3 regions of the Aeribacillus sp. FSL K6-3256 genome follow, and region 2 is predicted to be linked to each of the others. Evidence: predicted binding sites of a transcription regulator. Region 2 holds the regulator's gene; each other region holds the start of a gene.
What was found. The regulator Rex, encoded in region 2, represses fermentation and respiration genes when NADH is low (regulators of the CRP and FNR family bind a similar motif). The targets are predictions, from matches to a motif close to TTGTGAAATATTTCACAA.
Positions count from the first base shown of each region.

Region 1: a site for Rex is predicted at 2,464-2,481, ahead of NSQ84_RS17315 (AtpZ/AtpI family protein). Genes of this name have one in related genera too.
Region 3: a site for Rex is predicted at 1,489-1,506, ahead of NSQ84_RS14780 (DoxX family membrane protein). Genes of this name have one in related genera too.

Region 1 covers NZ_CP150188.1:3,600,051-3,604,372, reverse strand. Annotated here, with positions in the region: gene NSQ84_RS17320 (S8 family serine peptidase) at 191-2,437, shown strand; gene NSQ84_RS17315 (AtpZ/AtpI family protein) at 2,621-2,848, shown strand; gene NSQ84_RS17310 (ATP synthase subunit I) at 2,851-3,234, shown strand; gene atpB (F0F1 ATP synthase subunit A) at 3,241-3,951, shown strand; gene atpE (F0F1 ATP synthase subunit C) at 4,021-4,233, shown strand.
Region 2 covers NZ_CP150188.1:394,886-399,207, forward strand. Annotated here, with positions in the region: gene NSQ84_RS02045 (ABC-F family ATP-binding cassette domain-containing protein) at 1-899, opposite strand, end outside; gene NSQ84_RS02050 (redox-sensing transcriptional repressor Rex) at 1,211-1,852, shown strand; gene NSQ84_RS02055 (twin-arginine translocase TatA/TatE family subunit) at 1,867-2,040, shown strand; gene tatC (twin-arginine translocase subunit TatC) at 2,063-2,809, shown strand; gene NSQ84_RS02065 (YdiK family protein) at 2,902-3,105, opposite strand; gene NSQ84_RS02070 (type II CAAX endopeptidase family protein) at 3,110-3,841, opposite strand; gene groES (co-chaperone GroES) at 4,090-4,322, shown strand, end outside.
Region 3 covers NZ_CP150188.1:3,057,025-3,061,346, reverse strand. Annotated here, with positions in the region: gene NSQ84_RS14790 (LysR family transcriptional regulator) at 1-308, shown strand, start outside; gene NSQ84_RS14785 (TerC family protein) at 412-1,125, shown strand; gene NSQ84_RS14780 (DoxX family membrane protein) at 1,623-2,114, shown strand; T-box leader at 2,173-2,388, shown strand; gene proB (glutamate 5-kinase) at 2,446-3,573, shown strand; gene NSQ84_RS14770 (glutamate-5-semialdehyde dehydrogenase) at 3,570-4,322, shown strand, end outside.

The DNA of each region.
Region 1 (4,322 bases), 590 kb from region 2:
AAATCCCCATTGAAAACACAAAATCATAAACATCGATATATCAACGTTTCTAAAACATTAATGGGCGTCAATAAGCCGTAAAAACTACTTATTAAACAGCTCCATCAATTTCTCACTTTTCCCTTAAAACGACTTTTTTCATGCAATAAACTGATGTTCATAGCGAACAATAAGTGCTGAGGTGATAGAAATGGGAAACCCTTCAGTGCGAATTTGTTTGCTTTTTTTCTTCATTTTCCACGTTTTTGATGTAACTGCTTTTGCAAAGACCTTCCCCGAACATCCGCAAATCCCTGAAGAGAATGCTGATGAACAAGTCACAATGATCATTGTTTTGTCAGATCAGAACCTTTCAAAAATAAAAGAGTTGATTCAAAAAAAATATCCGGAAATAAACATTTGCTGGGAATATAAAAAAACGTTTACCGGATTTTCAGTAAAAGGGAAAAAAAGAGATCTAGATCAGCTAGTAAAAGAGCCTTACATTGAACATGCAGAGCCTGTAACGACTTTTCAAGCAACGGTTGAAGAAAGTGTTCCTTTTATAGGCGGCATCGATGCACGCGGCTATTTTGACGCGAAGGATGAAAGATTGACGGGAAAAGGAGTGAAAGTAGCTGTTATAGATACGGGGATCGACTACAACCACCGAGATTTACAAAAAAATTATCAAGGCGGATTTGATTTTGTAGATCAAGACAAAGACCCAATGGAAACAGTCGCGAAAGACAATTCGAGGACAATTCACGGCACTCACGTAGCAGGAATTATAGCCGCAAATGGAAAATTGAAAGGGGTTGCTCCGGAAGCCTCCATCATTGCCTATAGAGCGCTTGGCCCTCATGGGTACGGGACGACAGACCAAGTTATTGCAGCGATTGAAAAATCGATTGAGGATCAGGTAGATATCGTAAATCTTTCCCTTGGCAATGATGTGAACGGCCCGGATTATCCGACAAGCCTGGCGTTAAACCAAGCCGTTGAAGAGGGGATAACTGCAGTTGTATCAAGCGGAAACTCTGGTCCTAACATTTGGACCGTCGGTTCGCCTGGCACTGCAAGCAAAGCAATTTCCGTCGGCGCATCGACACCGCCGCTTGACGTAAAGTATTTAACCCTTTCAGGATTTCAAAAGAAAATGCCAGCTGAATCTTTGTTCAATTCTGCCCCTTGGACAACAATTAGAGGACGGATAGAATATGCAGGCTTAGGGGAGAAAAAAGACTTTAAACCTTCTGTTAAAGGAAAAATAGCCTTGGTGAAGCGCGGGGAAATCACGTTTGCCGAAAAAGCGAAAAATGCAAAATCAGCCGGAGCCCAAGCGTTGATTATTTACAACAACATGAAAGGGAGATTTACCGGCAATTTAGAAGAAAAATTGGACTTTCCTGTTGTCTCCATCTCAAAGGAAGATGGCGAATGGCTGCGCAAACAATTGAATGAAAAATCGTTCATCAAAACAACCAGTCGGATAGAACAAGATCGCCTCGCACCCTTTTCATCAAAAGGGCCGGTAACAGTCACATGGGAAGTGAAGCCCGATCTTGTCGCGCCTGGTGTAGCAATTGACAGCACAATACCTAAAGGGTATATGGCTCTTCAAGGAACAAGCATGGCTGCTCCGCATATAGCAGGTGCAGCGGCATTGATCAAACAAAAGCATCCAGATTGGTCGCCGGAACAAATAAAAGCAGCTATGATGAATACTGCTAAACCGCTTTATGATCAAAATGGAAGGCTGTACAAGGTGTTTGAGCAGGGGGCGGGAAGAATCGATATTTTATCGGCTGTTCAGACAAGAGCTCTCATTTATCCGGCATCTCTATCATTCGGTCAATTTCACAAAAATATCGGCAGGAAAAAGAAAGAGATCACGTTAACTCTTGAAAATCTCTCCGATCAAGAAAAAACGTTTGTTTTTTCTAAACCGCATTATCAAAAAGGGGTTCAATGGCAGCTCCCTATTTCCGTAAAGGTTCCTGCTAACGGGAAAAGAGAAGTATCCGTCTCGATTGATGTTGCACCAAAATCATTGAGGGAAGGATTGTATGACGGGACTCTTGTTGTAACAGCCGGCAGCCAGACAATCCGCCTTCCATATTTATTCGTTGTTGGCGAACCGAATTATCCAAAAATCATGGGATTTGAATTTGGGCTTGCCGATCAAGGGAATATGTACCATTATGAGCTTTATTTGCCGCAAGGGGCGGATGAATTCGGGATTGCCCTGTATGATCCGGACACTTTAACATTCAAAGGCTTTTTAGACTGGCAAAGAAATATTCCGGGAGGTTTGTTGAAAAGAGACATTTCCGGGCAATTTAAGGACATTCCAAACGGCGTTTACAAAGCGCTTATTTTTGCAAAAAAAGACGGGGAAGAAAGCAGCTATGAAACGACAATCATTTTAGATAAAAAAATATTAAAAAGTCAATAGAAACACCAAAAATATTTGTGAACAAATTGTGATATTATTAACAAATAGCTCAACTTTTGACGTGAAACAGATTGACATTGATTGGTGCCTATTGTATGCTAAACGGGGTGGGATGATAAGGTTTTCAACAGCCTTTTAACATAATGAAATATAAGGTAATTTTATATTGTGAGGACATACCCAATGCGGCAAAAAGAGCACCATCCGCTCCGAGCATACGCTTTAATGACCGCCATTCTTTCCTATTTGGCAGGGTCAGTGCTCGTTGGGATTTTTGCAGGAAGATGGCTTGATCGACATTTGCATACAGAACCCGTTTTTTTGATCATCGGTCTTCTAATTGGACTGGCTGCGGGAATAATTGCGATGCTGAGATTAGTCCAACATTTTTTTCAGGAGAATGAACGGTAACTATGGATCGTATAGAAAAATTGTTTGTGCGCAGCAAAAAATATTTGCTGTTTTTGCTTGCCATCTATGTGTTAGCGTGGGGGTTTACTCCTTATCAAGATATTTTCCTCGGTCTTGCCCTTGGTACAAGCTTTAGCCTCTATAATTTATGGATACTAGTGCGTAAATCAAAGCAAATACAGCAAGCAATTGAAGAAGGCCGTACAGCACGTTCGCTTGGAACGGTTTCAAGGATGGCAGCCGCAGGATTGGCGGTATTAATCGCACTTAAATTCCCTGAACATTTCCATTTAATTAGCGTGGTTATTGGTTTAATGACAATCTATATTGTCATTATGATAGATTCTATTCTATACATTTGCGGACAAGCTTGGGAAGAGAGGTGAATTTTGTTGGGTCACGAAGCGCCGATAGTAAAATTATTAGGGCTTGAATTTAATTTGTCCAATATTTTAATGATTCTTGTATCTAGCGCAATTGTATTTATCATCGCCGTATTGTCGACCCGCTCTTTGGCAATGAAGCCAACGGGTATGCAAAACTTTTTGGAATGGGTCATGGATTTTGTGAAAAACATTATTAACAGCACGATGGACTGGCAGACAGGAGGCCGATTCCTTACTTTAGGAATGACGCTCATCATGTACATTTTTGTTTCCAATATGCTTGGTCTACCATTCGCTATCGTTGTTGACCATGAGCTTTGGTGGAAATCGCCTACGGCTGATCCTACCATAACGCTGACACTGGCCATTTTAGTCGTCGGTTTATCGCATTATTACGGGATTAAATTAAAGGGCTTTTCCGCCTATGGAAGCGACTTTTTCAAGCCACTGCCGTTTTTGTTCCCGCTTAAAATTATTGAAGAGTTTGCAAACACGTTGACGCTTGGTCTTCGTCTTTACGGTAACATCTATGCTGGGGAAATTTTGCTAGGTCTGCTTGTCAGCTTGGCAACTAGCGGAGCATTCGGCTTCATCGGGGCAATTATTCCGATGATGGCGTGGCAGGCATTCAGTATTTTTGTAGGTGCAATCCAAGCTTTTATCTTTACAATGTTAACAATGGTTTATATGGCGCATAAAGTTAGCCATGACCATTAAAAATAAATGACTTCATCATAATTTTTGTGTAAAAAATTATTTTTAAACAAATAAAGGAGGACTTTATTCATGAATTTATTAGCAGCTGCAATTGCAATTGGTTTAGCGGCACTTGGTGCTGGTATTGGTAACGGACTTATCGTATCTCGTACAGTAGAAGGTATTGCTCGTCAACCTGAGGCGCGCGGTATGCTTCAAACTACTATGTTTATCGGGGTTGCGTTGGTTGAGGCGATTCCGATTATCGCGGTTGTTATTGCATTTATGGCTTTTGGTGCGTAATTTGAAAATTTCAAAAGAGCCTTGCCCAGATTGGTGTTGAAAAAGGCTTTTTAGAAATCGGCATGCAATCAATTTGCGTGAAGTCCGAA
Region 2 (4,322 bases):
AGCATTTTCCTTCTGCTTTGCGCACGTTTCGTTGTCGATGCTCTTGCTAAGTTTCGTTGAATAAAATCTTTCATCCGCGCGATTTCTTCTTGCTGTTTTTCAAATTGTTTTAATTCCCTTTCGTACGCTTCCGCTTTTTGTTTTAAATAAGCGCTGTAATTCCCAACATACTTCGTACAAACTGTTCGTGATATTTCATAAACAGTGTTGACAACGCGATCTAAAAAGTACCGGTCATGGGAAACAATTAGAACCGCTCCATTATAATGCTGTAAATATTGTTCGAGCCAGTTTAATGTTTCCATGTCGAGATGGTTTGTCGGCTCGTCGAGTATGAGCAGATCCGGTTTTTTCAACAGGAGCTTTCCGAGTGCTAACCGGGTTTTTTGTCCTCCGCTCAAAACCGAAATTTTAGTTGAATAGTCGTAATCAGCAAACCCTAATCCATGCAGCACAGAACGGATATCCGCCTCATATTGATATCCGCCATTTTCTTTATATAAATGTTGGAGTGAATCATATTCCTTCATTAAGCTTTGCAAAGCATGAGAATCTCCAGCTGAGGAGATAGCTGCCATTTTTTGTTCAATATTTCGCAGCTCAGCTTCGATGTTCCGCAGCTCTTCAAAAACGGTTAGCATTTCATCCCATATCGACTTAGTTGATTCTAATCCTGTGTTTTGTGCCAGATAGCCGATTGTTAAATCTTTTGGCTTCACAATTTCACCAGAATCAAAGGGCATTTCACCGGCAATGATTTTCAATAATGTTGATTTTCCGGCTCCATTGCGGCCTACAACGGCGATTTTATCTCCTGTTTGGATTTCCAGCTTAATATTCGATAAAATAAGGTCAGCACCATAATATTTTGTGATTTTGTTTAACTGCAATAAAATCATCCATAGTTCACCTCAATCTTTGCTAGAATAAGTGTAGCCTATATATTTGACTGCAGGCAACTGACCTGATGAACAAAAGGACAAGAAATTGTAACAATCGTTCAAAAGACACGAATAAAAAAATAGTGTATAGTTTTTATATAAGGAGAGTTTGGAGAAAAAACAAATAAAAAGAAATGTAGACGGAGAAGAAGATCAGGATGGAAGCGTTATCAGTCTGATATTGTTTCATACAGGCGAGCAGCCGCTTGCTAGAAAACATAGTTAAAAACAAAATTAGTCAGGTTGTTTTGGATTGCGAGGGATGAGCATTGAATCAAGATCAATCTAAGATACCGCAAGCAACTGCAAAAAGATTACCTCTATATTATCGGTTTTTGCAAAATTTACATGCCTCGGGAAAACAACGTGTTTCCTCTCAAGAACTGAGTGAAGCAGTAAAAGTAGATTCTGCGACAATTAGAAGGGACTTTTCATATTTCGGAGCGCTGGGCAAAAAAGGTTATGGATATAATGTCAATTATTTGTTATCATTTTTTAGAAAGACGCTTGACCAAGATGAGTTGACCAAAGTTGCCCTCATTGGAGTCGGAAATTTGGGAACAGCTTTTTTAAATTACAATTTTACAAAAAATAACAACACACAAATTGTTATTGCATTTGACATTAATAAACGAAAAGTAGGAATGAAAATTGGTGGAGTTCCAATTTATCATTTGGATCAGCTAGAAAGTGAATTGCCTGATGATGTGCCTGTTGCGATATTAACGGTCCCGGCAACTGCCGCTCAAGGAATAACGGATCGGTTAGTGGAAAAAGGCATAAAAGGCATTTTAAATTTTACGCCGGCTCGCTTAAATGTTCCGGATAAAATTCGGATTCATCATATCGATCTATCTGTTGAACTTCAGGCTCTTGCATATTTTTTAAAACATTATTCGAATGAAGATTGAAGGAGCGATATTAAATGCCAACAATTGGAATTGGAAGCTTGCTGTTGATTGTATTTGCAGCTCTGCTTGTTTTCGGGCCGAAAAAACTTCCTGAGCTTGGAAAAGCTATAGGAGAATCATTAAAGGAGTTTAAAAGTGCCACGAAGGGCTTAGCAGACGATGATGAAGAAAACAAGAAAAATGAATAGCAAGAAGAATGGATGAATAATGATGAGCGAAAAAAAAATGTCCGTGTTGGAGCATATAGCGGAGCTTAGAAAACGGCTGATTATTGTAGTCGTTTTCTTTTTCGTTGCTATGATTACTGGCTTTTTCATAGCGAAGCCAATTATTGTTTTTTTACAGCAAACTGATGAAGCAAAGCAATTCGCCTTAAATGCTTTTCGTCCTGCAGATCCATTGATCGTTTATATGCAGATTACATTTATTATTGCTTTAATTCTAACTTTCCCTGTTTTATTGTACCAGCTTTGGGCGTTTATCAGCCCAGGACTGTATGAAAAAGAAAGGCGGGTCACATTAAGCTATATACCGTTGTCGGTTGCTTTATTTCTTTTAGGAATAAGCTTCTCTTATTTTATTTTGTTTCCTTTTGTCATCGATTTTATGGGGCGGCTTTCCAATGATTTAAACATTCAACAAATGATAGGAATAAATGAATACTTTCGTTTCCTGCTGCAGTTAACATTGCCTTTCGGACTGTTGTTTCAGCTTCCCGTTGTCATTATGTTTTTAACAAGACTCGGGATCATCAATCCGGCGTTTTTGGCAAAGGTTAGAAAATATGCGTATTTTGTATTGCTTGTTATCGCAGCGATTATTACGCCGCCTGAAATTGTGTCGCATTTAATGGTCACGATTCCGCTATTCATTTTGTATGAAATAAGTATCATTGTTTCAAGATTTGCTTACAAAAAAGCACAGTCTTCTCAAATAAAAGAATCAGATCAAAAGTAAAACCGATGGGCTGTTATAAACATATCCCTCTTGTGAAGACAGTATAGGCTTTTTTCCTACTGTCTACACAAGAGGGATAATATCATTACACCTCATCGGTTGTTTTTTGCTTTCCGAATTTTATATGAGAAAGTGAACATGCGGATGGAAACAGCAAAATCAAACGTGGCTAAAATCATTAAAATCATATTTGTAGCTGTCCACATACCATTTTCAGCATGATGAATTGCTAAATATGTAAATAGAACTCCCATGATAAAATAGAAGAGTCCCATGGAAACGGGATGAAAATTCATAATCTTAGCTGCCTCCAATAATGATTTGTATTTGTTCCATTTGCTTCATCATGTTTTCAATCTCATCATGATAAATTGTTTGAATGATGACTACGATTGTATTCATCATTGTATGGGCAAAAATAGGGACTAATATGCGTTTTGTTTTATAATATAAAAAAGCGAACGTAAACCCCATTGCTGTATAACGCAATAAAAGTTCAGGTTCCCCATGCACGATGCCGAACAATAGCGAGCTGACAAGCGCGCCGATCCAAAAATTCGTTTTTTGATAAATCACCCCGAAAATAATTTTTCGGAAGATAATTTCTTCAATAATCGGTCCTATTATTGATGTGACAATAATCAAATAAGGCGTTGCTTCAATTAAATCCATAATAACTTGAGTATTTTCCGACATCGGATTAACTTTAAGTACATATATTTCAATATTGCCAACGATTGTTTGAATGAAAAAAGCTAAAAAAACTCCGAAAACAGCCCATATGGCAGATTCGCCGAAAGAAGCTTTTTCAATCCGGACATTATTTTTCCGTTCATGACGAAGGAGAAATAAAATAATGACGAACGCAGCAGTAAAACTTGTAATCGACCAATATGCTTGCGCTTGAAAAAGTCCTGCATTGAGATTTTCATCGTCGCCAACACCCAGTTCATAAAAAAGGGGAACTCCAATATAGGATGAGAGCTGCATAATGATGTACGTAATGATGATCCACCAATATTGCTTTTTCACGAATAGTTCTCCTTTATAAAAGATTCATATGACTATTTTAACACACAATGGTTTTAAGAAAGAAAAACAATTTTGACAAGGTAAGCACTTAATGGAGGATGTTAAAATTTTTTTAAAAGAGACTTGAAAAATAGAGGAGGTTTCTTTAATATAATAATTGGTGTTAGCACTCGATAGCAATGAGTGCTAATAATGAATAAGGAATAAATTTTGAAAATCTCAAAAGATATTTGAGGAGGTTGTTTCCCTTGTTAAAGCCATTAGGTGATCGCGTTGTAATTGAACTTGTTGAAACAGAAGAAAAAACAGCAAGCGGCATCGTATTGCCTGACACAGCTAAAGAAAAACCTCAAGAAGGTAAAGTAGTAGCAGTTGGTACTGGTCGTGTATTAGACAGCGGTGAACGTGTTGCAGTTGAAGTTGCTGTTGGCGATCGCATTATCTTCTCAAAATACGCCGGCACAGAAGTAAAATATGACGG
Region 3 (4,322 bases), 1.1 Mb from region 2:
CGATCTTTTTATTGCCCGAGCAATATGTTCTTAGACAGACGATCGATTCATTTTGTAATAAAGAAGGCATTAAGTTAAACCCAATTGTGGAATTGTCGGATACGTATTCGTTGTTAAAGATGACGCTTTTACATAACGGAATTACGATCCTGCCAAAGCTTTATGTTGAAAACAGCCCGGAGTTTTCTGTCAAGCTTTTGAAAATTGCAGACGAACTTCCGCGTAAAGAGGTTGCAATTATTTATCGAAAAGGTCTTCTTTCTTCCACTGCCATTCGAACATTTATCCAGCAGCTGACAAGGAGATGACTCATTTTAATTTTTAAATAGGTAAAATATTGGATTTGCTTTCAAAGGAAGGTAGGGATAGAATCTATACGTATACATTTTTTAATAGAGGAGCGAATAACAATTGGATTTATTTTCAGTTGGCATATCTATTTCATCTGACGCCATCATTGCCTTATTAAAAATTATTGCAATCGATATTATTTTATCCGGCGATAACGCAGTTGTAATTGCAATGGCAACGAGAAATCTGCCGAAAGAACAGCAAAACAGAGCTATATTCTGGGGGACTGGAGGTGCGGTCGCATTACGGATTTTGTTTGCATCCGTCATTGTTGTCCTGTTGAAAATCCCATTTGTCAACATTGTCGGCGGATTTTTGCTGCTTTGGATTGCTTATAAAGTTTTGGTAGATGACGGAGAAGCTGCGCATGTCCAATCTCAAAGCAGTCTGCTTAAAGCTATTCAAACGATCATTCTTGCAGATGCCGTCATGAGTTTGGATAATGTGGTTGCAGTAGCAGGTGCGGCACACGGCCATATCGGCATGATTGCGGTTGGAGTTTTGATCAGTATTCCAATTATGATTTTTGGATCAAAAGCGATCGTAAAATTAATGAACAAATTTCAATGGATTGTATATGTTGGATCTGGAATTTTAGCTTGGACCGCCGGTGAGATGATCTTTAAGGATAAACATATTGAACAATGGTTTCACATCCAAAACTTGTGGATCGAATATTTACTTATCGGAATTATGACATTGATTGTGTTAGCGATCGGTTATGAGAAAAATAAGCGTGCAGAGAAAGAAAATAAATTGCAGCATAGTGCTTAGCAGGCGGCTGTTGAAACGGCGCCTGTTTTTTATGAAAAGAAATTCCACGTTTTAATAGATTTAGTTATGTCTAAAATTTTTGTTATCGGAAAATATGCACACTTCTGTAAAATGACGGTTTCTTTTGCAACAGCTCTAATTTGCTTGTAAATTCGAGAGATCGTTCTTTGTGTATAAGCATTCATCGTCCAGAGAAGGTGAGTGCTTTTTTATTTTATCCACAGATATTTCAGATAATTCACAACTTATACACATTATCCATACTGTTTTTGTGGATATTATGTAACTGTTGGAGCTTAAGAAGCTGGATTTTTTCATAAAATCCTACTATGAATGTGGATAACTATAGTAATTGTTAACAATTTGTGAAATATTTCACAAATATATTGAAGTTAAATTCAGAAAATTATATATTGAAATTGAAGAGGTTAGTGAAATATTTCACAAACTTCTTCGAAAAATAAAAGTGAAAAAACAAACAAAGGAGATGGTTGAAGATGGAATGGCTGAAAGGTCCAAAAATGGCGGTTGTCTGGGCGGCTCTTAGAATTTGGCTCGGTTATCAATGGTTTGTCGCGGGAGTCGAAAAGCTGGGTGGATTTGATGCGACAGGATTTTTAAAAGGGGCGATTGCTAAAGCAACCGGAGAACATCCGGCCGTTCAAGGATGGTATGCAGCGTTCCTTGAAAACTTTGCTCTTCCGAATGTAGAACTTTTTAATTTTATTATTCCAATTGGAGAAGTGTTAGTTGGCATCGGACTGATTTTGGGATTGTTTACAACTCCTGCATTAATTGCTGGTGCGTTTATGAACTTGAATTTTATGTTAGCTGGAACAACAAGCACGAATCCGATTATGTACACTGAAGCAATCATTTTAATGGCAGTAGGCGCAGCTGCGTATTATTGGGGAGCTGATCGGTTTATCCTGCCGTATTTGAGAGATAAATTTACAAACAAAAAATTCAATCAACAAGCAAATGTTTAAATGCAGCAATCATCTTGACTTTTAAAAATTTTTGAAACATAATTTTAAAAAAAGTATATTTTCGGCGTTGAAAGGGGCCAGTAAATAGACTTTAGGCGAAAAAGAGAGTGAAACCCTATGGCTGAAAGGTTTCATCGCTGATAAGCTATTGAACCTACCCCTGGAGCTGTCAGGCTCATAACCTGACCGTATCCTTCGTTACAGGCTAAAGGGAGCACTAAACTAGTGCTAAAAAAGGTGGTACCGCGGATATAGACTCATATTCGTCCTTTTTCGAAAGGATGATATGAGTCTTTTTTATGACTGTCAAGCAATGAAGAGGTGTTTTTTAGTGAGGAAAAAGCGAGTGGTCGTAAAAATAGGAAGCAGTTCTTTAACAGATGACAACGGGGGACTCAGCAAAGAAAAGCTGCACGAGCATGTTGAAGCGATTGCTAAATTGAAGGAAGCAGGGTATGAAGTAATTTTAATTTCGTCAGGAGCGGTATCTGCAGGGTATGGAGATCTTGGATATCCTTCCAGGCCTGTGACAATTAGAGGAAAACAGGCGGCTGCGGCAGTGGGCCAAGGGCTGCTTATCCAGGCTTATACAGAAGCATTTAAAAAATACGGCATTGTATGTGCCCAGCTTTTGATGACAAGGAGCAATTTTCAGCATAAAGAGCAATATCAAAACGCATACGCCACCTTATCGGAGCTTCTAAAGCGGCAAGTGCTCCCGATCATCAATGAAAATGATTCGGTTTCGATTGAGGAATTGACGTTTGGAGACAACGATATGCTGTCAGCTCTTGTGAGCGGATTATTGCATGCCGATTTTCTTATTATTTTGACGGATATTAACGGTTTATATGAAGAAGATCCTACCAAAAATCCGAATGCGAAACGATTTGATTTTTTGCCGGAAGTAACAGATGAATTAATTGAACAAACAGAGGCAACATCCGGTTCGAAAGTTGGAACAGGTGGCATGAAATCAAAGCTCATGGCGGCAAAAACGGCACTTGCCCTCGGTGTATCCGTATTTATCGGGAAAGGCCAAGGAAAAGAGAAATTAATCGAAATTTTAAATGGGAACGGTGACGGAACATATATTGGCAAAAACGATTTAAGTGCTGTTCGTAATTCAAAAGCATGGATTGCTCTTCATTCGATCATATCTGGTGATGTGGAAGTCGATGATGGAGCAGTAGCGGCTATTTTGAAGGAAGGGAAATCGCTTCTTCCTGCTGGCGTTAAGCGTGTCAGCGGCAACTTTCAATCCGGAGACGTGGTGCAAATTTTAAACAAGGAACAAAAGCTGATCGGAAAAGGCATAGTCAATTATTCATCTGAAGAATTAAAAGAAATTATGGGCATGCCGAGTCAAAAAGCGATGGAAATGACAAAGCGCATACATCCTGAAGTGGTTCACCGTGATCAATTTGTAGCGATAACGAGTAAGGAGATGATGATATGAGTGAAGTGTTGACAAAAGGGAAGCTGGCAAAAGAAGCTGCTGCCAAACTGGTTGCAAAGACTACTGAAGAAAAAAACAACGCATTATCAATCATCGCTGAACAATTGCAAAAAGAAACGCCTTATATTTTAAAAGAAAATGAAAAAGACATTGAAAACGGGAAAGCGAATGGTTTATCCGACGCTCTAATTGACCGTCTTCTTTTAAACGAAGAACGAATTAACGGAATGATTGAATCGTTAAGACAATTGATTTATTTGCAAGATCCAGTTGGGGAAGTGCTGGAAAGCTGGACTCGTCCGAACGGTTTACAAATCGAAAAAGTTCGGGTGCCGCTCGGAGTTGTTGGGATGATTTACGAAGCCAGACCAAATGTGACAATTGATGCCTCAAGCCTTTGCTTAAAAACAGGGAATGCTGTTCTTCTTCGCGGCAGCTCATCCGCATTGCATTCAAATATGGCGATCGTAAAGGTGATACGAGAGGCGTTAGAAAAAGCGAATTTTCCTGCCGACAGTGTACAGCTTCTGGAAGATACCAGCAGGGAAACGGCAGCGGAAATGTTCAAATTAAATGATTATTTAGATGTGCTAATTCCTCGCGGAGGGAAAAATCTGATTAAAACAGTTGTTGAAAATTCATCTGTCCCTGTGTTAGAAACGGGCGCAGGCAATTGTCATGTGTTTATTGATGAATCAGCAGACAAAAAGATGGCGATTGATATAACTGTAAACGCAAAAACACAAAGA